DNA from 3 places in the Streptomyces paromomycinus genome. Region 3 is predicted to be linked to each of the others. Evidence: riboswitches for the same ligand, from Rfam matches in the RefSeq annotation. Region 3 holds a riboswitch; each other region holds the start of a gene.
What was found. Region 3 has a riboswitch for cobalamin ahead of nicT (Nickel transporter NicT). Riboswitches for the same ligand answer to the same signal wherever they lie in the genome.
Positions count from the first base shown of each region.

Region 1: linked by a shared signal. The riboswitch ahead of OEIGOIKO_RS36585 (ABC transporter substrate-binding protein) and the one ahead of nicT (Nickel transporter NicT) in region 3 are both predicted to bind cobalamin.
Region 2: linked by a shared signal. The riboswitch ahead of OEIGOIKO_RS32455 (cobalamin biosynthesis protein) and the one ahead of nicT (Nickel transporter NicT) in region 3 are both predicted to bind cobalamin.

Region 1 covers NZ_BHZD01000001.1:8,493,299-8,500,906, forward strand. Annotated here, with positions in the region: gene OEIGOIKO_RS36570 (ferric reductase-like transmembrane domain-containing protein) at 1-291, shown strand, start outside; gene OEIGOIKO_RS36575 (ABC transporter ATP-binding protein) at 380-1,198, opposite strand; gene OEIGOIKO_RS36580 (FecCD family ABC transporter permease) at 1,195-2,295, opposite strand; gene OEIGOIKO_RS36585 (ABC transporter substrate-binding protein) at 2,292-3,341, opposite strand; cobalamin riboswitch at 3,372-3,555, opposite strand; gene OEIGOIKO_RS36590 (class I SAM-dependent methyltransferase) at 3,651-4,400, opposite strand; gene OEIGOIKO_RS36595 (MFS transporter) at 4,369-5,736, opposite strand; gene OEIGOIKO_RS36600 (ATP-grasp domain-containing protein) at 5,729-7,081, opposite strand; gene OEIGOIKO_RS36605 (cysteine synthase family protein) at 7,078-7,608, opposite strand, start outside.
Region 2 covers NZ_BHZD01000001.1:7,542,330-7,549,937, forward strand. Annotated here, with positions in the region: gene OEIGOIKO_RS32450 (cobyric acid synthase) at 1-953, opposite strand, end outside; gene OEIGOIKO_RS32455 (cobalamin biosynthesis protein) at 985-1,968, opposite strand; cobalamin riboswitch at 2,100-2,246, opposite strand; gene OEIGOIKO_RS32460 (hypothetical protein) at 2,417-2,662, opposite strand; gene OEIGOIKO_RS32465 (inorganic phosphate transporter) at 2,700-4,028, opposite strand; gene OEIGOIKO_RS32470 (lysozyme) at 4,291-5,127, opposite strand; gene OEIGOIKO_RS32475 (class II aldolase/adducin family protein) at 5,488-6,141, shown strand; gene OEIGOIKO_RS32480 (alpha/beta hydrolase) at 6,442-7,566, shown strand.
Region 3 covers NZ_BHZD01000001.1:6,859,155-6,866,762, forward strand. Annotated here, with positions in the region: gene OEIGOIKO_RS43140 (hypothetical protein) at 206-484, shown strand; gene OEIGOIKO_RS29540 (DoxX family protein) at 762-1,325, shown strand; gene OEIGOIKO_RS29545 (VOC family protein) at 1,407-1,907, shown strand; gene nicT (Nickel transporter NicT) at 2,246-3,448, opposite strand; cobalamin riboswitch at 3,459-3,671, opposite strand; gene OEIGOIKO_RS29555 (ABC transporter substrate-binding protein) at 3,845-4,933, shown strand; gene OEIGOIKO_RS29560 (FecCD family ABC transporter permease) at 5,170-6,222, shown strand; gene OEIGOIKO_RS29565 (ABC transporter ATP-binding protein) at 6,330-7,217, shown strand; gene OEIGOIKO_RS29570 (L-tyrosine/L-tryptophan isonitrile synthase family protein) at 7,205-7,608, opposite strand, start outside.

The DNA of each region.
Region 1 (7,608 bases), 1.6 Mb from region 3:
GTCTGGTACGACGAGTGGCCGCGTACCGTCCTGTGGCTGCTGCAACTGCCCGTCGCCGTGCTGCTCCTGCTCCGGCTGCTGCGTCCCGCGCGGCGGGCCGAGCGTCTGGGGGCGCCCGGACGGCAGGGGGAGGCCGCGCCGCTGCGCTGGACGGCCCGGGCCGCGGGCCGGGTCGCGGCCGCCGCCGTGATCGTCGGGCTGCTGGCCGTGGTCCTCTCCGGTCACGACGGCGGGCGGCCCCGGCCGGAGGAGCCGCCCGCGACCGCCCCGGCCGGTCAAGAACCTGAGTGACCTGTGACCGGTCCAGCCCCTCGGGAACCGGAGTGACCGGTGACCGCCCCGGCCCCCACCAGGAACCGGAGCGACACCGCCCCACCTCTCAGAAACCTGACTGACCCGGCACCGCGACAGCCGGCCGGTCACGCTCCCCGGGCAGGAACGACACCTGCGGCGCCCCCGTACGCGGGCTGACGGTGACCTCGGCCGTCACGCCGTACACCTCGGCCAGCAGTCCCTCGGTCAGCACCTCGGCGGGCGGCCCTGACGCCGTGACCTGCCCTTCGCACAGGACGTACAGGCGGTCGCAGTAGTACGCGGCGAGGTTCAGGTCGTGCAGCGCCACCAGGACCGTGGCGGGCAGCCTGCGCAGGATGCCGAGCACCGTGAGCTGGTGCCGTACGTCCAGGTGGTTGGTCGGCTCGTCGAGGACCAGCAGGGAGGGCCGCTGGGCCAGGGCGCGGGCGATGAGCACCCGCTGGCGCTCGCCGCCGGAGAGCCGGTCGAAGGACCGGTCCGCCAGCCCGGCCGCGTCCACCGACTCCAGAGCCCACGCCACCAGAGAGGCGTCCTCGGCACTGTCGCCGTCGAGCAGCCGCTTGTGCGGGGTGCGGCCCATCGCGACGACCTCGCGCACGGTCAGGTCGAAGTCGGCGGCCGACTCCTGCACCACGGCGGCCACCGTGCGGGCCAGCCGCCGTACCGGGAGCGACCAGGCGTCCGTGCCGTCCACCCGGACCCGTCCCGCGTCGGGCCGCAGCACCCGGTAGACGGCGCGCAGCAGGCTGGACTTGCCGCTGCCGTTGGGCCCGACCAGGCCGACCACCTCACCGGGCCGGGCGGTCAGGGAGACGTCGCGCACCAGGCGGTGGGCCCCGGCGGTGAGCGTGAGGCCGTCGACGGTCAGTTCGGTCGCGCTCATGCCACTCCTCGGTGCACGGTACGGCGGGCGTCCCGGCGCATCAGCCACAGGAAGAACGGTCCGCCGCACAGGGCGGTCAGCACACCGACGGGGATCTCCATGGGCGCGGCGACGGTACGTGCCGCGATGTCGGCCCAGATCAGGAACACCGCGCCGGCCAGTGCGGCGGCGGGCAGCACCCGGCGGTGGTCACCACCCACGAACAGGCGCACCACGTGCGGCAGCATCAGGCCCACGAAGCCGATCGGCCCGGCCGCGGCCACCAGGACGCCGGTGACGAGCGAGAGCAGGACGAACATCCGGGCCCGGAACCGGGCCACGTCCAGCCCCATCGTCGTGGCGGCCTCCTCGCCCGCCAGCAGCAGGTTCAGCGACCGGGCCTGGACCAGCAGGACGGCGATGCCCAGCAGCAGGGCCAGGCCCGGCAGCCACAGCGTGCCCCACTGCACCCCGCCGAGGCCTCCGAGGGTCCAGGCGAGCACGGCCCGGGCCTCGTTGCCCCGGTCGGAGGTCAGCAGCAGGATGTCCATCACCGCCGTGAGGACCGCCGCCATCGCCACCCCCGACAGCACCAGCCGTACCGAGGTGATGCGCCCGCCGGTACGGGCCGTCGTGTAGACGAGCAGCAGGGTCAGCAGTGCTCCGGCGAAGGCGGCGGCCGACAGCGACACCGGACCGAACAGGCTCACCCCGAAGACGATCACCATGACGGCGCCCAGGGACGCACCCGAGGAGACACCCAGCAGATACGGCTCCGCCAGCGGGTTGCGGACCAGTGCCTGCATGGCCGTACCGATCACCGCGAGCCCCGCGCCGGTCACCGCGCCGAGCGCCACCCGCGGCGCCCGTACGTCCAGCACGATGGTCTCGCGCGCCCGGGACCACCCCGGGTCCGCCAGGTCGGCGCCGAGCGCGTGGGTCACGATGCCCCACACCTCGCCGGGCGGCACGTGCACCGACCCGATCGCCATCCCCGCCGTGGCGGAGACCAGCAGCAACACGCCGAGCACGACGAGGGTGACGGCGAAGGACCGGCGGCGCGGCGGCGTATCGGGCCGGTGCTCGCGGGTGACCGCCGTCCCGGCGGCGGCGGTCACCGGAACCGCTCGGGGTGCAGGGCGCGGGCCAGCTCCTCCACCGCGTACGGCGGCCGCACCCCCACCAGGGTCGCGGTCAGCGGCAGCACGACGAACCGTTTGTTCCTCACCGCGGGCACGTCGGCGAGCGCGGGCTGCGACAGCAAAAACTTCTTCTTCTGCTCGACGCTCCCGGCCCCCGCGTAGTCGTAGATCGCGATGACCTCGGGCTTCCGGTCGACGACCTGCTCCCAGGACGCGTCACCGAAGACCTTGTCCAGGTCCGCGAAGACGTTCCGGCCGCCCGCGCGCTGGATGATCTCGGTGCCGAGACTCTTGCCGCCGGCGGTGAAGGCCGCCTTGTCGCCGCTGTCGTACACGAAGACCGGGACGGCGGGGGCGCCCTTGACCGCCTCGGTGGTCCGGTCCACCCGCGCCTTGAGGTCGGCGGCCAGCTCGGCGGCGCGGTCCCGTACGCCGAAGATGCTGCCGATCGTGCGGACCTCGTCGTACGTGTCCTGCATGGACACCTGCTTCTTCCCGCAGTACTCGCGGTTGAGGTAGGTGTTGATCCCGGCGTCGGCGAACGCCTTGCGCGAGCGGCCCTCGTTCTCGGCGAAGGCGCTGGCGTAGCCGCCGTAGACGAGGTCCGGACCGGCTTCCAGAACGGTTTCGAAGGACGGTTCCTTCTTCGCCAGTTGCGGCAGCGCCTCATAGTCCTTGCGCAGGTGCGGCAGGACGGACGAGTCGGGGAAGGCGGTGCCGATCATCCGGTCCTTGAGCCCCAACGCCAGCATCAGTTCGGCGGGGTGCTGGTGGATGGTGAGCACCCGGGAGGGCGGCTTCCGGTAGGTGGTACGGATGCCGCAGTTGTCGATGGTGACCGGGAAACCTTTCGCCGCGGTGGCCGCGGGCTCCGCGTCACCCGCGGTGTCCCGCGCCGTGCCGCAGCCGCCCAGCAGTGCGGCGGACAGGGCCAGGGCCACCGCCGGTGCCGTGGCGCGCCGGAACCGGCGCCGCCGGGTGGCGGGGGGAGAAAAGGGGGGACGGGTCGTGCCGTCGTACACGTAGAGCCTCCTGCGGAGTCCGCGCTCCTCGGAACGGGCCCGCGACAGGCCAGTGTCCTGACTCCCGGATCGACGTTCCCCCGGCCGTCCCGCGCCGCGCGCGGTGGCCCGAACTGCCTGATGAAAGGTCACTCCCCGGTCACAGTGGCGGGACCGCGCCGGACTCGCACCGGCTTCCTGTCTCCCGTCGCGGTGATGACCAGGTGATATTACGGTCGGTCGGACCGGGGGCAAAGGGCGCGCGTACGGTTCCGCGCGCCGTCCGCGGTGCACGGGCGCCGGGCCGCGCCGTACGGCCCGGCGCCCCGGTCATGCCGCGCGGACCGCCCGGAGCACCAGCCGCTCGGCGTCCTGGTCGTACGGGCGGCCGTCGAAGCCGCCGAAGACCTCGACCTCCTGGAAGCCTGCCTCCCCGGCCATCCGCCGCAACTCCACGGCGCTGTAGACGAACCAGACCAGGCTCGTACGTGTCACCCGGTCGCCCCGCACGAGCACCCAGTCGCTGCGCAGCCGCGCCCAGTCGTCCAGCACCGTGTCGGTCTGCACCAGCAGGTCGTCGCCGCGCTGTACGACCTTCGGCGGTGTGACCCTACGGGCCAGCAGTTCCTTTCCGGCCATGTCCAGAAGCAGGGTCCCGCCGGGCGCCAGGCAGTCGTGCATCGTGCGCAGCACACGGGCGTTGTCGGCGGGGTCCTCGAAATAGCCGAACGACGTGAACATGTTGAGGACCACGTCGAAGGCCCCGGGCTCGGAGAACTCCCGCATGTCGGCCTGGACGTAGCGGGCGGTGACTCCGGCGTCGGCGGCCCGTTTCCGGGCCCGGTCCAGCATCGCCGGGCTGCGGTCGACGCCCGTCACACCAAAGCCCCGGCGGGCGAGCGGGACGGTGAACACCCCCGGGCCGCAGCACAGGTCCAGCACCTGGGCCCCGGCCGGGAAGGACAGCAGGGGAGAGGTGTCGAGCAGCTCCTCGGCCTGGGCGTAGCGGCTGTCGGAGAAGAGGAAGTCGTAGAACTCGGTCCAGAAGTCATCGTCCTGGAATCCGCCCGTGTGCGTCATCGGGTACCGGAGTTCCTTCCTTGAGGTCCTTGAGACCCGTGAGGTCCGTGAGGGGGGTGGCGGGGGTGAGGCCGTCGGGGGCCGGAGCCGGGGGAGCTGCGTTCCGTTCCGCCGTGAGGCCGTCGGGGGCGGCGGGAGCGGTGCCCTGCTTCCGCCGCAGGGCGAGCAGGAGCGGCGGCAGCAGGACGCACTGGGCCGCGGCGAACAGCCAGAACCAGCCCGCGTGCCCGGCGCGTTCGCCGAAGCCGTAGAGCTGCCCGCCCAGCACGCCGCTGGCACAGGCGCCCAGACCCGCGGCGAGCCGCTGCTGCCCGAAGACCACGGCGTCCGAGCGGGAACTGCGGCGCAGCGCCTCCAGGTCGTTCTTGAGGAAGAGCACGATGTCGCCGAGCGTGATCAGGACACCGCCCGCCAGCAGGGCGGGCCTCGTTCCGGCGGCCAGGACCGCCATCCCGGCGGCCAGCCCCGTGAACCCGACCGCCAGGGCGACGGGATAGCGCATCCGCCGGATGGCACCCGACGCGAGCGGCTGGACGACGATGACGAGGACGGAGCAGGTCAGCAGCACCAGGCTGTAGAACTCGCTGGAGGCGCGCTCGACGGCGTACACGGCGAGGTAGTGCTGGAAGTGGAAGTAGAGGTAGAACGCCAGGCCGTTGGCGACGAAGGGGAGGACGGCGATTCCGGTGAGCAGACCCTGGCCGGCCGCCGGTGCGCTGCCGGAACGTTCCTTCTCCGGCCCCACCGCCGGCAGCCGGGCGTGCCCCACGGCCACCGCGGCGAACAGCGCCGTCACGACGAGGAACAGCGGACCGGGGGTCGACAGCACGAACGGACCCGCGACCAGCGGGCCCGCGGCCATCCCCGCGTTGAGCGCCGCGTTGCCCGCGGACAGGAACGCGGGCCTGCGCTCCTCGGTCACACCGTGCACCAGGTACGCCTTGTTGGCCGGCAGGTACAGCGCGGCGCCGCAGCAGGTCAGGATCAGCGCCGCCACCGCAACCGGCGGCCACCGCAGCGCCGCCAGGAACGCCGCGAAGCCCGCCGTACGGATCACCAGCGCCCAGAGCATCGTGCGCCGCAGCCCCACCCGGTCGGCGAGGGCCCCGCCGAGAACGCCCCCCGAGAACTGCACGAGGGACGCGGCGGCCAGCACCACACCGACCGCTCCGAGCCCCATGCCCAGCCGCTCGTGCAGGAAGACCGACATGAACGGCAGGACCATGAAACTGCCGAGCGGGATGAGGAAGGAGCTGAGCAGCAGGAAGCGCAGCGGCCCGGTGAGGGTGGACAGCGCGGTGCGGAGCCCCGGGCCGCCGTCTGTGCGTTCAGTCACCGGAGCCCTGGCCCGCCTGGCTCGCCGTAGCGTCCGCCGCCGTACCGGCCGCGCCCGTTGTACCGGCTGCGCCCGCCGTACCGGCCGTGTCCGGCACGCCTGCCCCGTCCGTCGTCCCCGCCACGCGGAACGGCTCCGTCCGCACCCGTACGGCGTTGGCCGCCGCGACCGCGCAGTGCGTGGCCAGTTCGGCCGTCTCGCCCTCCGCGTAGACGATGCCCGCGTAACCGCGGCTGTCGCCCAGGTGCTCGACGGGGTCGCCGGTCCGCTTGACCGGGTACCAGGCGGGCGAGCCCGGCATGTCCGGCAGCCGGTCGAGTCCGTCGACGCCGGTGAACACCCCTGGTTCCGCGGGGTACCCGAGGACGAAGGCCGAGGCGGGGCCGCCGGGCAGCGCCGCGTCCATGAGTCCGGGGCGGCTGCCGAGGGCCGCTTCCACCATCGCCTCGTACACGTTGACGCCGAGGGCCCGGCACAGCCCCTCACCGACGAGCGCGCCGCCGATCCGCGGGTTGATCTCCACCACTTCCGGGCCGGCGGTGGTCAGGGCGAACTCCACGTGGGCGAACCGGTCGGTGTAGCCGACGGCGGCCAGCACATCGTCCAGCCACCGCTCCAGAGCGTCCCGGCGCGGCTGCGGGAAGGCGACGGGGAACGCGGTGATCTCCTCCCGGAAGTGCGGCTCGGGCGACATCAGCCGGCTGGAGACGCCCAGCAGCCGGGTCCGCCCCGCCCAGGTGAGGGTCTCCGCGCTGTACACCGGTCCGGAGAAGTACGGTTCGGCGAAGAGGCGGCCCTTGAGCTGCCGTCCGGCGGCCTCGGCGAGCGCCGCGTCCAGTTCCCGCTCGTCCCGTACGAGCCAGACGTTCTGGCTTCCGGTGCCCGCGGTGTCCTTGAGGATCGCGGGCAGGCCCACCGCCTTCACCAGCAGCGCTGCCGTCGCCGGGTCGCCGCTGTCCGCCTCCGCCGCGCGGGCCCGGGTCAGCCCGGCCGCGAACAGCCGGTCCCGTACGGCGGCCTTGTCACGGGTCAGCCGCAGCACCGCCGCGTCGAGGCCGGGCAGTCCGAAGCGGGCGGTGAGTTCGGCGCCGACCAGCATCCAGGTGTCGGTCGAGCTGATCAGCCCCCGCAGGTCCGGGGTCCGGCCGAGCTGTTCCGCCACCAGTTCCGTGTCGAAGGTGTCGGTCTCCACCACGTCGAGGGCGCCCGCGGGCAGCCGCTCCAGCTCGTACGCGTAGTACGCGGGATCGCGGGTCAGCAGCCGCAGCGGCTCGCCCAGCCGGGCGGCGGCGCGCGTCAGGTGGCCCAGCCCGAAGGTGAGCGCTTCCAGGCAGACCACGGTCATGCGCGGGCCTCCGCACGGCGGGACGGCCAGGCGGCGCGGTTCCACGCCATCGTCGACCAGGGCATGGTCATCTCCTCGGGACTGCCGACCTCGGCCGGCTTCAGTGCGGCCAGGTCCACGGCCTCCCGGTGGCGGGCATAGACCCGTTCCACGTAGCGGTGGCCGGTGTCGGCACCGATCACCAGGTGGAGCCGGTCGGGGTGGCGGCGGGACTCGTGGGTGGCGGTCAGGTAGGCGGCGCCGGTGGACAGCCCGGCGAAGACGGCGTGCTCGCGCAGCAGGGCGACGGCGCCGGACATGGCGTGCGTGAAGTCCATCCAGTGCACCGCGTCGTACAGCTGGTGGCGGACGTTGTCGAAGGGGATCGAGGAACCGATACCGGCGATGATGGCTTCCGGGTCGTGGTGGTCCTGGCTCCCGAAGGTGACGCTGCCGAACGGCTGCACCCCGACCAGCCGGACGCCGGGATCCCGGCGGCGCAGATGCTGCACGAGGCCGCCGGTCGAGGCTCCCGACCCGACGCCGCC
Region 2 (7,608 bases), 680 kb from region 3:
CCGCGGGTGCCGGGCAGGACGACGAGGTCGGCGTCGGCCAGTTCCTCGGGGCGGTCCACGAACCGCACCACGACGCCCGGTTCGGCGGCGAGCGCGTCCACGTCCGTGAAGTTCGACATCAGCGGTACGGCGGCCACCGCGACCCGCAGCACGTCGGCGCCGTGCGGCGGTGCGACGACGCTCTCGCGGACCGCGCCGCGCAGCGACACCCGGAGGCCGTCTTCTTCGTCGATGCCGAGGCCGTGCGCGAACGGCAGCACTCCGAGGGCGGGCCGCCCGGTCAGCTCCTTCAGCATGTCCAGGCCGGGCTCCAGCAGCGTCACATCGCCCCGGAACTTGTTGACGAGGTACCCCGCGACCAGCGCCTGGTCCTCCGGGGACAGCAGCGCCGTGGTGCCGAAGAAGGAGGCGAACACTCCGCCCCGGTCGATGTCGCCGACCACCACGGCCGGGATACGGGCGGCCCGCGCGATGCCCATGTTCACGATGTCGGTACGCCGCAGGTTGATCTCCGCCGGGCTGCCGGCGCCTTCGCAGATCACCGCGTCGTGCGTGCGGCGCAGCTCCTGGAGGCAGTCCGTGACCGTACCGAGCAACTGCTCCTGACGGCCCGCGTGATAGCCGCGCGCGCTCAGCTCGCCCACCGGCTTGCCCATCAGCACGACCTGGCTGCTGCGGTCACTGCCCGGCTTCAGCAGCACCGGATTCATCAGCGCGCTCGGCTCGACGCGCGCTGCCGCGGCCTGCATGGCCTGCGCCCGCCCGATCTCCGCGCCCTCGCGCGTCACGAACGAGTTCAGCGACATGTTCTGCGCCTTGAAGGGCGCCACCTTGACGCCCTTGCGGGCCAGCCAGCGGCAGATGCCCGCCGTCACCACGCTCTTGCCCGCGTCGGACGTGGTGCCCGCCACCAGCAGCCCGCCGCCGAGCGGCGCCCCACTCGAACCGTTCACCTGACACTCCTCGCCGTCCGTACTGCGCTGCTCACTTGGCCGCCCTCCCGGCTGTACGGGACCGTCGTACCGCCCCGGCCGCCAGTCGGCCCGCGACCGTGGCCGCCAGCGCCAGCGCGCTCACCCGGCGCGACAGCCGTACGGCCCGCTCGATGTCCGGCACCGCGACCGGCCGGCCCGCGTCGCCGTTGAGCACCGGCCGGTGCTCGACCCGGCCGCCGTACGCCAGGGTGCCGCCCAGCCGTACCCCCAGCGCCCCGGCGAACGCCGCCTCCACCGGGCCCGCGTTGGGGCTCGGGTGGGACGGGCCGTCCTGCCGCCAGGCGCGCAGCGCGCCCCGCCGGTCCGGCCCGGCCAGCACCGCCAGCGCGGCGGTCAGCCGGGAGCCGGGGTAACCGGCCACGTCGTCGAGCCGGGCCGAGGCCCAGCCGAATCGGCGGTGGCGCGGCGACTTGTGCCCCACCATCGCGTCCAGCGTGTTCACCGCCCGGAAGGCCAGCAGCCCCGGCACACCGGCGGCCGCGCCCCAGACCAGGGCGCCGACCACCGCGTCCGAGGTGTTCTCGGCGACGGACTCGACCACCGCGCGCGCCATCTGCTGCCCGTCCAGGGCCTGCGGGTCGCGCCCGCACAGGTGCGGCAGCCGCTCGCGCGCCACGTCCAGGTCGCCCGCCGCGAGCGCGCCGCCGACGGCCCGCGCCTCGCGGCCCAGCGAAGTGCCGCCCAGGACGGCCCAGGTGGCGGCGGCGGTCAGCGCGACGGAGGCGGGGAAGGCGGCGGGGGAGCGGCGTACGGCGCGGTCGAGCAGCGCGGCACCGGCGGCGGTGCCGCCCGCGAGCAGCGCGGTGTGCAGGGCGCCGGTCCCTCGGTGGTCGCGCCACAGACGGCGTTCCACGGCGGCCGCGGCCCGCCCGAAGGCGGCCACGGGGTGACCGCGCCGGGGATCGCCCACGACCAGGTCGCCGAGGAAACCGAGGGCCGCGCCGCACGCGTAGCCGGCGTGTTCGGCACGCATCGGATCAGACCGCCGTCGCGCCTCGGAGGGATGGCGTGGGGGTACGTCCAGCAGATTGCGCACTGCGGCCGGGCATGGCGGTAGGTCCTCACTCAGGGTCCGCGCCCTGGCTCGACGGGTACGGCGACGAGAGTCTCCTGGCTCCCCGGATCGGCGCTTCCCCCGGCCTTCCAGTCCGTACGGGAACCTGCGTCGCGGGACGCGGACCGTGGCCCTTGGTGGAGGGGCGCTCCCCGGTGACAGTGGCGGGACCGCGCCGGATTCTCACCGGACTTCCTCATCTGTCGCCGATTGGCTCCGGCAGTCCACCACGCTCCGCCAAGCCCGTCAACTCACGCTTGACCTGCGGTGCGGGGCGGTGGCGGCGCCTGTGTCGCACGACACAGGCGTCCGGTGGCCGCGGCGGGGATGCCGCGGCCACCGGACGCCCGTGGTGCCGTGCCGCGCCTCAGGCGGCGACGATCAGGTAGATCCCGTACGCCACGGCCGCCGCGCACAGCGCGAAGCAGACGTACGCCCCGGCCCGCGCCGCTCCGCCGGAGGGGGCGGGCCCGTCGGCGGTCACCGGCGTGCCCTCCTGCTGCGGCTTGCGGGACGTGCCGACGATGCCGAGGGTGAACAGGCCCACGATCCCGACCGTCACGAACAGCGTGACGCCGAAGACCTGGCCGAGAGCGGCCCAGTCGATGCTCATTGCGTTCTCGTTCCTTGGTGGGAGCCGTGCGGCCGGGTCAGCCGGCGGCCGAGCCGGCCTTGGCGCGGCGCCGGGCGCTCTTGTCGTGCGGGTGGGCGGCCACCGGGGCGGCGATCACCGGGGCGGCACCGACCGGGTCCGTGATCCGGGTCTCGGCGACCGTGGGGGCCGGGATGGCGGCCGTGCCCGCCGCGACCGGGCCCGCGGGCGGCGGCGAGACGGCCTGCAGGGCGGCGGTGACGACACCGGCGGGCTCGGCGGCCGGGCCCTCGTTGACGTTGGTGTGGTCCACCGGCTTGCGCCGGGAGGCCGTCCAGATCGCGCCGCAGACGGCGAGTGCCAGCACGGCGACGGTCGCGATGCCCCAGTCGCCCTGGTCCGCCAGGAGCGCGGCGCCCGCCGCGACCAGCCCGGCGGCCGGCAGCGTCAGCCCCCAGGCGGCGGCCATCCGGCCCGCCGTGGACCAGTGCACCACGCCGCCCTTGCGGCCCAGGCCGGAGCCCATCACCGAACCGGAGCAGACCTGGGTGGTGGAGAGCGCGAACCCGAGGTGGGAGGAGGCCAGGATGGTGGCCGCGGCGCCGGTCTGGGCGGCGAAGCCCTGCGGCGGCTGGATGTCGGTGATGCCCTTGCCCATCGTGCGGATGATCCGCCAGCCGCCCAGGTACGTGCCGAGCGCGATGGCCAGGCCGGCCGAGGCGATGACCCACAGCGGCGGGTCGGCGTGCGGGGCGACGACGCCGCCGGTGATCAGCGCGAGGGTGATCACACCCATCGTCTTCTGGGCGTCGTTGGTGCCGTGCGCGAGGGAGACCAGCGCGGCCGAGGCGATCTGCCCGGCGCGGTAGCCCTTGGCGGTGTCCTCCTCGGCGCGGTCGCGGGCCAGCCGGTAGGTCAGCCGGGTCGCGGCCGTCGCGGCCAGACCGGCCACGACGGGGGCGGCGACGGCCGGGATGAGGACCTTCATGACCACCGCGCCGCCGTGCACGCCGCTCGGGCCGACGGCCACCAGGGTCGCGCCGATCAGACCGCCGAAGAGGGCGTGCGAGGAGCTGGAGGGGAGTCCGGCCAGCCAGGTGACCAGGTTCCAGACGATGGCGCCGACCAGCCCGGCGAAGATCACTTCTGGTCTGATGCCGGCCGTCTCGTCGATGATCCCGCCGGAGATGGTCTTGGCGACCTCCACCGACAGGAAAGCGCCGACCAGGTTGAGGACCGCCGACATCGCCACCGCGATCTTGGGCTGGAGTGCCCCGGTGGAAATGGTGGTGGCCATGGCGTTGGCCGTGTCGTGGAAGCCGTTCGTAAAGTCGAACACCAAGGCCGTGACGATCACGATCCCGATGAGAAGCGTGATGTGTTCCATTCACCCAGGCAATCAGTTCGTTGGGCAGTGACGCTCGGGACCGTACGGACGACGGGTGAACGGAAGGTGAACTGGGGCGGGCGCCGCAGTGACGCCCCCGCAGGGGTGGTGCGGAGGCGCCCGTACCGTCGCCCGGGTCCCATGCCTACCAGCACGGACGCCTCGTGTGCCGCAGGCGTACCGGTGGCGGTGAGGCGGGGTGCCGGGCGTGTCGGGGGCCGGGCGTGTCGGGGCGCGTACCGGTGGCCGGCGCGTCGGCGTGTCAGCCGCGCGCGAAGCGCCGCAGCCCGGTGACCGTACCGTTCCACTTGTTCTGGTCGCCGGGCAGCGCGCCGGACCCGGCGTGCTGCCAGATGCTCGGGTACACCCAGCCGGCGGGCAGCTTGCCCGGGGTGCTGTGCCAGCGGGCCAGCCACAGGGGGTGGGTGGCGGCGAACGCCCGGCTGCCGCCGGTGCAGCCGTTCCACCACCGGGCCGTCGTGTAGATCACCGGCCGCCGCCCGGTCTGCCGCAGCACCTCGGCGCTGAATCCGCGGACCCACCGGACCAGCGCCGTGCCGCTCATCCCGTAGCAGGCGTGCTCCCGGTCGTACGGGTTGTGCTCCAGGTCGAGCGCCGGGGGCAGCGTCCAGCCGTCCGCCTTCCAGCGGCCGCCGTGCCGCAGGAAGTACCGGGCCTGCGCGCGGCCGGAGGACGCGTTCGGGACGCCGAAGTGGTACGCGCCGCGCAGCAGGCCCGCCTTGCGCGCGCCGCGGTACTGCCGCGGGAAGTGCGGGCTGCGGTACCAGGTCGACTCGGTGGCCTTCACGTACACGAAACGGCCGCCCTTCGCCCGTACGGACTTCCAGTCGACGTTCCCCTGGTGCGAGGAGACGTCGTGCCCGGCGGGTTTGCCTGCGGCCTCGGCGGCGGGGACCGTGGGCAGGGCGGTGGACAGGACGCCGGTGAGCGTGCCGAGCGCCAGGGCCCCGGCGGCCAGCCGACGCCGTGGGCTGCGCGGGCGGCGGGGCGGGTGCGGTGCTTCGGGCGGGTGTGGTGCGTCGGGCGGGTGGTGGGACGGCTGCTGCGTACCGGACGGACGATCGCGGTCACGGGCCATGGCTGCTCCCCCAGGAAGTCCCCCGGACGGCTACGTGCATGACGGGCGGCTGCCGTGCATGACAGTGGCTGCACATGCCTGACAGATGGCTGCACCTGCATGACAGATGGCTGGACATGCCTGACAGGTGACTACGTGCATGACAAAGCTTCGGAAGCGTACCGGGAGATCCGCACAAGACGGTCGTCACTCGGTCAAGTCCGTCCGAGACACCGCCGGTCCGACATGGCGGATACCGGAGGGCCAGGATCCGCCCCACGGCTTCCCACCAGCCCCGTACGGTGTCGGCAGCCCCGCGCGCACCACGTCCGCGCGCCCCCTCACCGGGCCCCGCCCGCACCGCACACCGGAGGCACACGCATGACGGAGCCGGAAGCCCTCGACCACGCCTGGGACGAGCTGGTCGCCACCGCCCGCCGCACGGTCGCCGACGGCCTGGTCGTCGGCACCTCCGGCAACGTCTCCGTCCGCGTCGGCGACCTCGTGCTGGTCACCCCCAGCGGCGTCCGCTACGACCGGCTCGGGCCCGGCGACCTCACCGCGGTGGACCTCGAAGGCCGCCAGACCCGCGGCACGCTGCGGCCCACCAGCGAACTGCCCATGCACCTGGCCGTCTACCGGGCCACCGGCGCCACCGCGGTCGTGCACACCCACGCCGCCCACGCCACCGCCGTCTCCACCCTGGTCACCGAGCTCCCGCCGGTGCACTACATGACCGCGGCCCTCGGCGGACCCGTCCGCGTCGCGCCGTACGCCCTCTACGGCACCGAGGAGTTGGCCGGGAACATGCTCGCCGCCCTGCGCGACCGCACCGGCTGCCTCCTCCGGAACCACGGCACCATCGTCTACGGCGACACCCTTGACGAGGCGTACGACCGCACCGCCCAGCTGGAGTGGATGTGCCGCGTCTGGCTCGCCGCGGGCTCGCTGCCCGGCCGCACGCCCAGCCTGCTCACGCCGGAACAGCTCGACGCGGCCGGCGAGCAGCTGCGCGGTTACGGGCAGCGCCGCTGACGTACGGCGGGTGCCGCTGACGTACGGCGCCGGGCGACGGCGGCAGGGTCCCGTCCCAGGCCACTGGGGCCGGCCGCCGTCACCCGGGCCTCGCCTGACAGCAGCAGGGCCCCGGGCAAGAGCCCCCGGTCGCGCCCGACAGCAACCGGGCCCAGGACAGGCGCCCCGGGCCTCGCCTGATGGCAACCGGATCCCGGACAGCCGCCCCGGCCCCGGACAGCCGCCCCCGTGCCCGCCCGCCGTCACCCGGGCGCTCCCGCCCACTGGCCGCGGCCGCGGCGGCCGCCCACACTGGGGAGGATGCGTCTGGGTACCGCGGCAGCAGCCGCCACCACGGTGATCGGTACCGGCGCGGCCGCGGTGGCGGCCGGCCGGTACGCCAGCGACATGGTCCTCAAACCCGCCCCCGACCGGCCGCTGCCGGGCGACCCCCGGCTCACGGTGCACGCCACCGGCCCCGGGCGGATCACCCTCACCCGCAGTCTCGCCTCGCTGCGGCCCGGCACCTACGGGCTGACCGGCGCGGGCGGCCACGCGGTCGTCGGCCCCCTCCTGGACGACGTGCCGCACCCGGCGGACACGGTCGTCCGCCGTCTGGAGCGGGTCACCCACGGCGCCCTCCAGCCGGGCGCGAGGATGCGCCTGACCCCCCAGGTGCACATCGGCAACCCGCGCGACGCACTCGGCCTCGACTGCGCCGACGTCGACATCCCCGGAGAACTGGGCGCACTGCCCGCGTGGTTCGTGCCGGGTGACCGGGAGACCTGGGTGATCACCGTGCACGGCCTGGGCACCACCCGGGAACATCCCATGGTGGTCATGCCGTTCCTCAGCGACCAGCGACTGCCCGTCCTCGACCCCGCCTACCGCAACGACGTCGGCGCCCCGCACACCGCCGACGGCATCAGTCACCTCGGCGACTCCGAATGGCGCGACCTGGACGCCGCGATCCGCTACGCCGTCCAGTACGGCGCCGAACGCGTCGTCCTGCACGGCTGGTCCACCGGCGCCTCCATGGCTCTGCACGCCGCCGCCAACTCCGCGTTGCGCGACCGCATCGCCGGCCTCGTCCTCGACTCGCCGGTACTGGACTGGCAGGCCACCGTCCGCGCCCTGGCCGCCGCCCGCCGCGTCCCCCGCCCGCTGCTCCCGCTGGCCGTACGCGCCGCCGAGGGCAGTACCGGCCTGCACGCCGGACGGCTGGCCGAAGCCTGGACCGCCGACCTGCTCACCGTGCCGACCCTGCTGATCCACGGACCGCACGACTCCCTCGCCCCCTGGGCGGCCTCCCGCGAACTGGCCGCGCGCCGCCCCGACCTGATCACGCTGCACCCGGTACCGCACGCCCCACACGCCGCCATGTGGAACGCCGACCCGGCCACATACGAGGAAACACTCCGCCGCTTCCTCACGCCCCTCATGTGAGCCGGGCGGGGGCATCCGTCCCGGGTGTTCCCTGGGCCCCGG
Region 3 (7,608 bases):
GTGGGTTGTGGAACTGGCTGACGCGTTCGCCGGCGGCCCCGGCATGTCGGGGTGGTGGCTTGGCCGTTTGCTCGGCGGTTGGGGACTCGTTCTGTGTCAGGGACTGCTGGGCGGTGTGCCCTGGGTCGTACCCCCGTGGCGGGCGAGGTGGTGCGTGAGATGCGGTCGACATGCGTGGTGGTCGGTCCCGGTGCACGCTGAAAGCATGGCTGAGCATCCGCCGGTGATCGTTCACCCGCCCTCCTCGTCCGGTGGGCGGCGGGTCACTGTTCACGGGCAGATTGTCGGGCTGGCGCACGGGCGGGGTGATGTCGCCGAGTTTCTGCGGCACGCGGGGCTGGCGCCGGATGCGGAGGATATCGATCTGGATGCGCCGGGGCTCGTGGAGTGGCGCGGTGGGGACAAGGACACATGGGTGGGGGGAACGGGAGGTGCCGGAGGGGGCGGGGGAAGGGAGGGGGTGGGGTGGTGTCGGGGTGAGTGAGAGTGAGTGGTCTTGCGGTCAGGGGGTGGGGATGAGGGGTGGGGGTGAGGGGTGAGGGGGTGTGTGGTGGGGGTGTTGGGGGTAGGTTCGGGGGTTACGCATTGTGTGGGGTGGTGGCCGAAGAGTGATGGTGAGGGCGTGGGGGTGTTGTTCGACTTTCAAGTGATGTGTATCGTCGGGCGTGTGACTTGAAGTTTCAAGTACTTTTTGGATGGGCGGCACCGGTCCTCTTGCTGGGCCGCCGGCCCGGACAGACCAGACAGAAATGAGCGTTCGTATGTCCTCCCCCCTCAGCCCTCTGCGCAGCCCCCTCCGTGACTACGGCAACGGCGTCGACGACCGCCATGCCGCGACTCCGCACGCGTACGACATCGGCCTGCTGGTGCTGCGGCTCGCGGTCGGGCTGATCATGGCCGCGCACGGCGCGCAGAAGCTGTTCGGCTGGTTCAGCGGGCCGGGGCTGGACGGAACCGGACAGTTCTTCACGGCCAGCGGCTACCCGGCCGGCAAGGCCATGGCCGTGGTGGCCGGGCTCAGCGAGACGCTGGGCGGCCTCGGGCTGGTCCTCGGGCTGCTGACGCCGCTGGCGGGCGCGGCGGTCGTCGGGACGATGGTGAACGCGCTGGCGGTGAAGTGGGGCGGCGGCTTCTTCGCGCCCGAGGGCGTCGAGTACGAGCTGCTGCTCACGGCGGGTGCGGGAGCCCTGGCGCTGACCGGTCCCGGCCGGTACGCGGTCGACCGGCTGCTCCCGGTCCTGCGTAACCACCGGCTTGCGTACGGGGTGGCTGCCCTGGTGTTCGGCGTGATCGTGGCGTTCGTGATGCTGCTGGTGCGCGACTGACCCCCGGCCGAGGCGTGTGGAGCCGTAAGGAGCCGGGTGGAGTGGTGTCTGTGGAGAGAAGCGGAAAGGTGAGGGATTGACGTGGCAGTGCGGCGGCTGAATCACGCGGTGCTCTACGTACGGGACGTGGCGCGCGCCGTGGCTTTCTACACGGAGGCGCTGGGGTTCCGGGTGGACACCGAGATACCGGGGAGGGCCGCGTTCCTCAGTGCCGAGGGGACCGCCAACGATCACGATCTCGGGCTGTTCGCGGTCGGCGCCGGGGCGCCGGGGCCCGAGCACGGCCGGGTGGGGCTCTACCACCTGGCCTGGGAGGTCGGCACCCTCGGGGAGCTGGCGGACGTGGCGAAGGACTTGGCCGAGCGGGGCGCGCTGGTCGGCGCCACCGACCACCTGGTGTCCAAGTCGCTGTACGCCAAGGATCCGGACGGCAACGAGTTCGAGGTCATGTGGCGGGTGCCCCGTACGGAGTGGCCGGGCCCGGACGAGCCGGACCGGCTGCGCCCGCTCGACCTTGAAGCCGAGTTGGCGCGCTGGGGCCGTGACCTGAGGACGGGCGCGGCGGCCGGGTCGGCGACCTGAAGACGGGCGCGGCGGCCGGGTCGGCGACCTGAGGGTGTCCTGAGGATGTCGTCCTCAGGGCGCCCCGAGGGCGATCTGAGGGCGATCTGAGGGCGATCTGAGGGTGACCTGAGGACTGGGCGGGCCATGATTCGGATTTGAGGGTGAGGGTGGAGCGGGCCGCCACCTGGATTTGAGGGTGGGGTGCAGCGGGCTGCCACCGGGATTCGAAGGCAGGGTGGGGAGCAGGCCGCCACGCTGACCCGCGGGTAGGGCGGGGCGGGGTGGTGGCCTGCTTCCGTCGGCGGAGACTCGGGCCGGGAGGCGGTGGCGCCGGGGACAGAGGGTTCAGGCAGTGGTCAGGCGGTCTCTCGGGCCGCCTCCGTCGCCCGTGCCGACCAGCGCTTCTCCACTCCGGCCAGCCGCCAGTACGCCAGCGCCGCCGCCCAGACCACCACGAACAGGCCGACGATGATGAAGCCGACGTTGTCCAGGTCGATGGACGAGATCCAGTCGGTGACGCCGTCCTTGAGGTCCAGCTTGTCGTGCAGGACGGTGACCAGCTCGATGGTGCCGATGAAGAACGCGACGGCGATCGACAGGCCGGTGATCGTGAGGTTGTAGTAGACCTTGCGCACCGGGTTCGAGAACGCCCACTGGTACGCGAAGTTCATGAACGTACCGTCCAGCGTGTCGAACAGGCTCATCCCCGCCGCGAACAGCAGCGGCAGCACCAGGATCGCGTACCAGGGCAGACCGGCCGCCGCGCCGCTGCCCGCCATCACCATCAGCGTCACCTCGGTCGCGGTGTCGAAGCCGAGGCCGAAGAGCAGGCCGAGCGGGTACATCTGGCCGGGCCGGGTGATGGAGCGGGTGAAGCGGCCCAGTACGCGATTCATGAAGCCGCGGGAGTCGAGGTGCTGCTCCAGCTCCGTCTCGTCGTACCGGCCCTGCCGCATCGCCCGGAACACCCGCCAGATGCCCGCCAGCGCGACGAGGTTGAGCGCGGCGATGAGGTAGAGGAAGCCGCCGGAGACCGTGGTGCCCACGGTGCCGAGCACCTGGTGGGCGCTCGATCCGTCGTCGAGCAGGGTGCCGGCCAGCTGCGCGCCGCCGGCGACCAGTGCCGCCATGGCGACGACCACGCTGGAGTGCCCGAGCGCGAACCAGAAGCCCACCGAGACCGGGCGCTTGCCGTCGGCCATCAGCTTGCGGGTGGTGTTGTCGATGGCGGCGATGTGGTCGGCGTCGAAGGCGTGCCGCATACCGAGGGTGTACGCGGTGACGCCGAGACCGACCCCGAAGACCTGCGAGCCCACGGTGTAGTGCTGCGGCACGACCAGCAGGAAGAGCACACCGAAGGCGACGACGTGCAGGGCGGCTATGACCGCCATCAGTCCCGCGGTCCGCACGGTGTCCTGCCGCCGCCAGCGGAACCCGGGCAGTGGCAGGGGGGTGGAAGCGGCAGGCGGGGACGGCGAGGGGGTGGGGGAGGGGGAAGGAGACGGGGAAGAAGACGGGGAATTGGCGGACGGGGGCATCCGGTGGTCACGCTCCAGCACCTCGTGGATCAGTTCGTGAGATGCCGTGGCCGGTCTCCTGGCTGACGGGTGTGCGCGCCCGCCCCTGCCTTCCCGGCCGCGGGCTGCGGCCAGTGGCTCCGTACGGGCGCGGGGCGCGTACGGAACGGGGCGGGAACTTCCCGATCACAGTGGCGAGGGCCGCTCCGGTCTGGACCTGACGGTCTTCACCGGTCTTCCCGACACCACGGCCCGGACACTCTAACGCCCGGCCGCGGTGTGGTCATCGGACGAATGCGGCGGGAACCCGGGGCGCCGCCCGCTCGACTACCTGGTCCCGGGCCCGCACGTGCGGGCCGTCGGGCGTCGAGTGGCAGGGAGAGCGGACGTATGCGTCCTCGGACGAATCTGGTGGGGCCGGTGGCCGGGAGCCGGTCGATGGCGGCGGTAGTGGGGGTGGCGGGGGCGCTCGCGGTGGCCGCGCTGGCCACCGGTTGCGGCAGTGCCGACGGGCGTACGGCGACGGGGGCCGCGGACGGGCAGGGCGGCGGAGCCGGGGGCTTTCCCGTCACGGTCACCGATTGCGACGGGCGGCGGACGACGCTTTCCGAGGCGCCGCGAAAGATTGTCACGAGCAATGCGGCGAGCCTGGAAATGCTGCTCCGGCTGGGAGCGGGCGACCGGGTCGTCGGTACCGGATTCCCGCCGGGTAAGGGTGCGTTGCCGCCCGAACTCGACGCCCGGGCGCAGCGCGTCCCGGTGCTGGGAAAGACGGTGATTCCGAAGGAGAAGCTGCTCGGTTCCGGAGCTGATGTCTATATCGACACGTTCGCTTCCATGGGCGCCATGGGGGGCGCTGCGGCCGGTCCGACCGAGGAGGAATTCGCCGCGGCGGGCATCAAGCACGTCTATCTGGCTTCCACGGCCTGTGCGCCGCGCAAGAAGGTGCCGCAGCAGGACCTGTCCGCCGTGGAAGGCGACATCCGGCGGCTCGGACAGCTCACGGGTACCTCGCGACGTGCGGTGCAACTGGTGGCGGAGATGGAGAAGAAGGTTTCTTCGGTACGTACGGCTCTCGCTGACGTGCCTGTGGCGAAGCGGCCGTCGTATTTCTTCTTCGACTTCGACGCGGGGACGAAACAGCCCGTCGCGGTCTGCAACCGGCAGGTGGCCAACGCGGTGCTGACCGAGGCCGGGGCGCGGAACGTCTTCGCGGACTGCGCGAGCGATTTCCGGCCGGTGTCGTGGGAGGACGTGGTCGCGAAGGACCCGGACTGGATCCAGCTCGGCGTACGGAACCGGGGAAGTGCCGCGGCCACCGACAAGGCATTCGACGAGGCCGCGAAGTTCCTCAGGGAATTCCCGGCCACGGCGGGACTGCGCGCGGTGCGGGAAGGGAAATTCCTGCGCATCGGCTCGGAGCAGACGACCATCGCCGGGGTGGGCAATGCCGATACGGTGCGGCGGATCGCTGCGACGCTCTACCCGGATCGGCTGGCCGGGTCCGGTCCCGGGGCGAACCACTGATGGCATCGCCGACTGAGAGGCGAGAGGCCGTCGAGCAGGCTCCTGGGCAGGCCGTCGAGCAGCTTCCTGGGCAGGCCGTCGAGCAGGCTCCAGGGCAGGGTGTCGGGCGGGCTGGCGGAGCTGAGGGTAGGGATACCGGTCAGGCTGGCGGAGCTGGGGGGAGGGACGCCGGCCAGGCTGGCGGAGCTGAGGGAAGGGCAGCCGGTCAGGCCCGTACCGTCTGGCTCGCTCTCGGGCTGCTGGTCGCCCTGTTCGTCGCGCTGACCGCGGCCGTCGCACTCGGTGCTACCGGCATCGCCCCGGCCGAGGTGTGGTCGGTGGTGCTCCGGCGACTGGGAGGCGAGCCACCCCGGCCGGGTACGGACGATCTGATCGTCTGGCAGCTGCGCGTTCCGAGGGCGCTGCTCGCCGCGCTGGTCGGCGCGGGTCTCGGGCTCGTCGGTACGGCCACCCAGGCGCTGGTGCGCAACCCGCTGGCGGACCCGTACCTGCTGGGCATCTCGAACGGCGCTTCGCTGGGCGCGGTGGCCGCGATCGTGCTGGGCGCGGGCACCGTGGCGGGGACGGACGGATTGTTCGGCGGGGACGGGACGTTCGGGCTGGGCGGAGGTGTGGGGCTGTCGCTGGCCGCCTTCGCCGGGGCGCTCGCCTCGTTCGCGCTGGTGTGGACGCTGGCCCGCCGGGGCGGCGGCTTCGCGCCGCTGCGGCTGGTGCTGGCCGGGGTCGGCATCGGGCAGTTCCTGGCCGGGTTCACCAGTTACCTCGTACTGCAGGCCGGGGACGAGCAGCAGACGCGCGGCGTGCTGTTCTGGCTGATGGGCAGCCTGGGCGGCGCCACGTGGGGCACGCTCCTGCTGCCGGCCGTCACCGTACCGGCCGGGCTGCTGGTCCTCCAGGCGCGGGCCCGTGCGCTGAACGCGCTGACGATGGGGGACGAGACGGCGGCGAGCGTCGGCGTGGACGTCGTGCGGCTGCGCCGGGTGCTGTTCGTGGTGACCAGCCTGCTCACCGGCGTCCTGGTGTCGGTGTCCGGGGCGGTCGCCTTCGTGGGGCTGATGGTGCCGCACCTGTGCCGGCTGATCGTCGGGGGCGACCACCGCAGGCTGCTGCCGCTGGCCGCGCTGACCGGGGCGCTCCTGCTGGTCGTGGTGGACATCGTGTGCCGTACGGCCTTGGACGGCCAGGAACTGCCGGTGGGCGTGGTCACGGCGCTGATCGGCGCGCCGGTACTGCTGTACGTGCTGGACCGGCGCCTGGGAGCGGGAGTGGGAGCGGGGTCGAGAACGTGAGCCGGATCGGGACCGGCGTCGGGATCGGGAGCGGGCGCATGAGGGCGGGGAGGAGTGCCGGCATGGCCGGTGGAGGAGGACGTACGGAAGCCGTCACGGGCCACGGCATGCGGATCGACATCGAGGATCTGCGGGTGTCGTACGCCGGCCGGTGCGTGGTGGCCGGGGTGCGGCTGATGGCCGCGCCGGGCGAGATCGCGGGCGTGGTCGGTCCGAACGGCAGCGGCAAGTCCACGGTGCTGCGTACGGTCTACCGGCACCTGAACCCCGAAGCGGGCCGGGTGCTGCTCGCCGGGGAGGACATCCGGGCCATGCCGCCGTCGCGCACCGCCCGGCACATCGCCGCCCTGCCCCAGGAACGCGGCGGTGACTTCGAACTCACCGTCCACGAGGTGGTGGCGATGGGCCGCACCCCGTACAAGCGGGCGTTCGCGGGCGACGACCGCGACGACCGGGAGACGGTGGCCCGTGCCCTGGCCGACGTGGGGCTGGCGGAGTACGGCGGGCGGCGGTTCTCTGCGCTCTCCGGCGGGGAGCGGCAACGGGCCCTGCTCGCCCGTGCCTTCGCCCAGGCACCGGACGTTCTCGTCCTGGACGAACCGACGAACCACCTGGACGTACGGCACCAGGTCGAGCTGCTGAACCTGCTGCGCGGACGGGCCTGTACGACGCTCGTCTCCCTGCACGACCTGAACGCGGCGGCCTCGGTCTGCGACCGGCTCCATGTGCTCTCCGAAGGGACGGTGGTGGCGTCCGGCGCGCCGCGCGAGGTGCTGACGCCGGAGCTGCTGGCCGAAGTGTTCGGAGTGCGGGCGGTGGTGGTCGAGCATCCGTTGACGGGGGGCCCGCTGATCGCCGTCGATCAGCGTGAAGTCGCCAACCCAACCGCGATCCCAACCGCGAACCCAACCGCAGTCCCAACCGCAGCCCCGACCGCAGCCCCGACCGCAGTCTCAGCGCCCGTTCCAGGCGCGGTCGCGGGTCAGGAGAGCTGAGTCGGGGTCGCCGTCCGCGCCGGTGCCGGCCGCCCGGCCTCGTGCACGTCCCGCACGTAATGGCTCGGGCGGCCGTCCCGGTGGACGAGCCGCCCGAGCCGCGCCGCGTCCGCCGCGCGCATCAGCCGTACGCCGCCTCCGTCCGCGTCGCGCAGCACGCAGGCGTGCCACGGCGTCATCCACACGTCGGGCGCGTCGAGCAGCCGGATGCCGAACTTCGCCGTACCGGGCGGCTGCGGATGGATGGACAGCCGGAGGGCGTCCGGATGGTGCTCGGCGATCAGCGCGCCCCAGGCGCGGCTGCGCTGGACGACTCCGTAGGCACGGGTGCGGCAGGCGCGTTGCAGGGCGGAGCGGGTGCCCTCGAAGCCGGTGGTGTCCTCGAACAGGA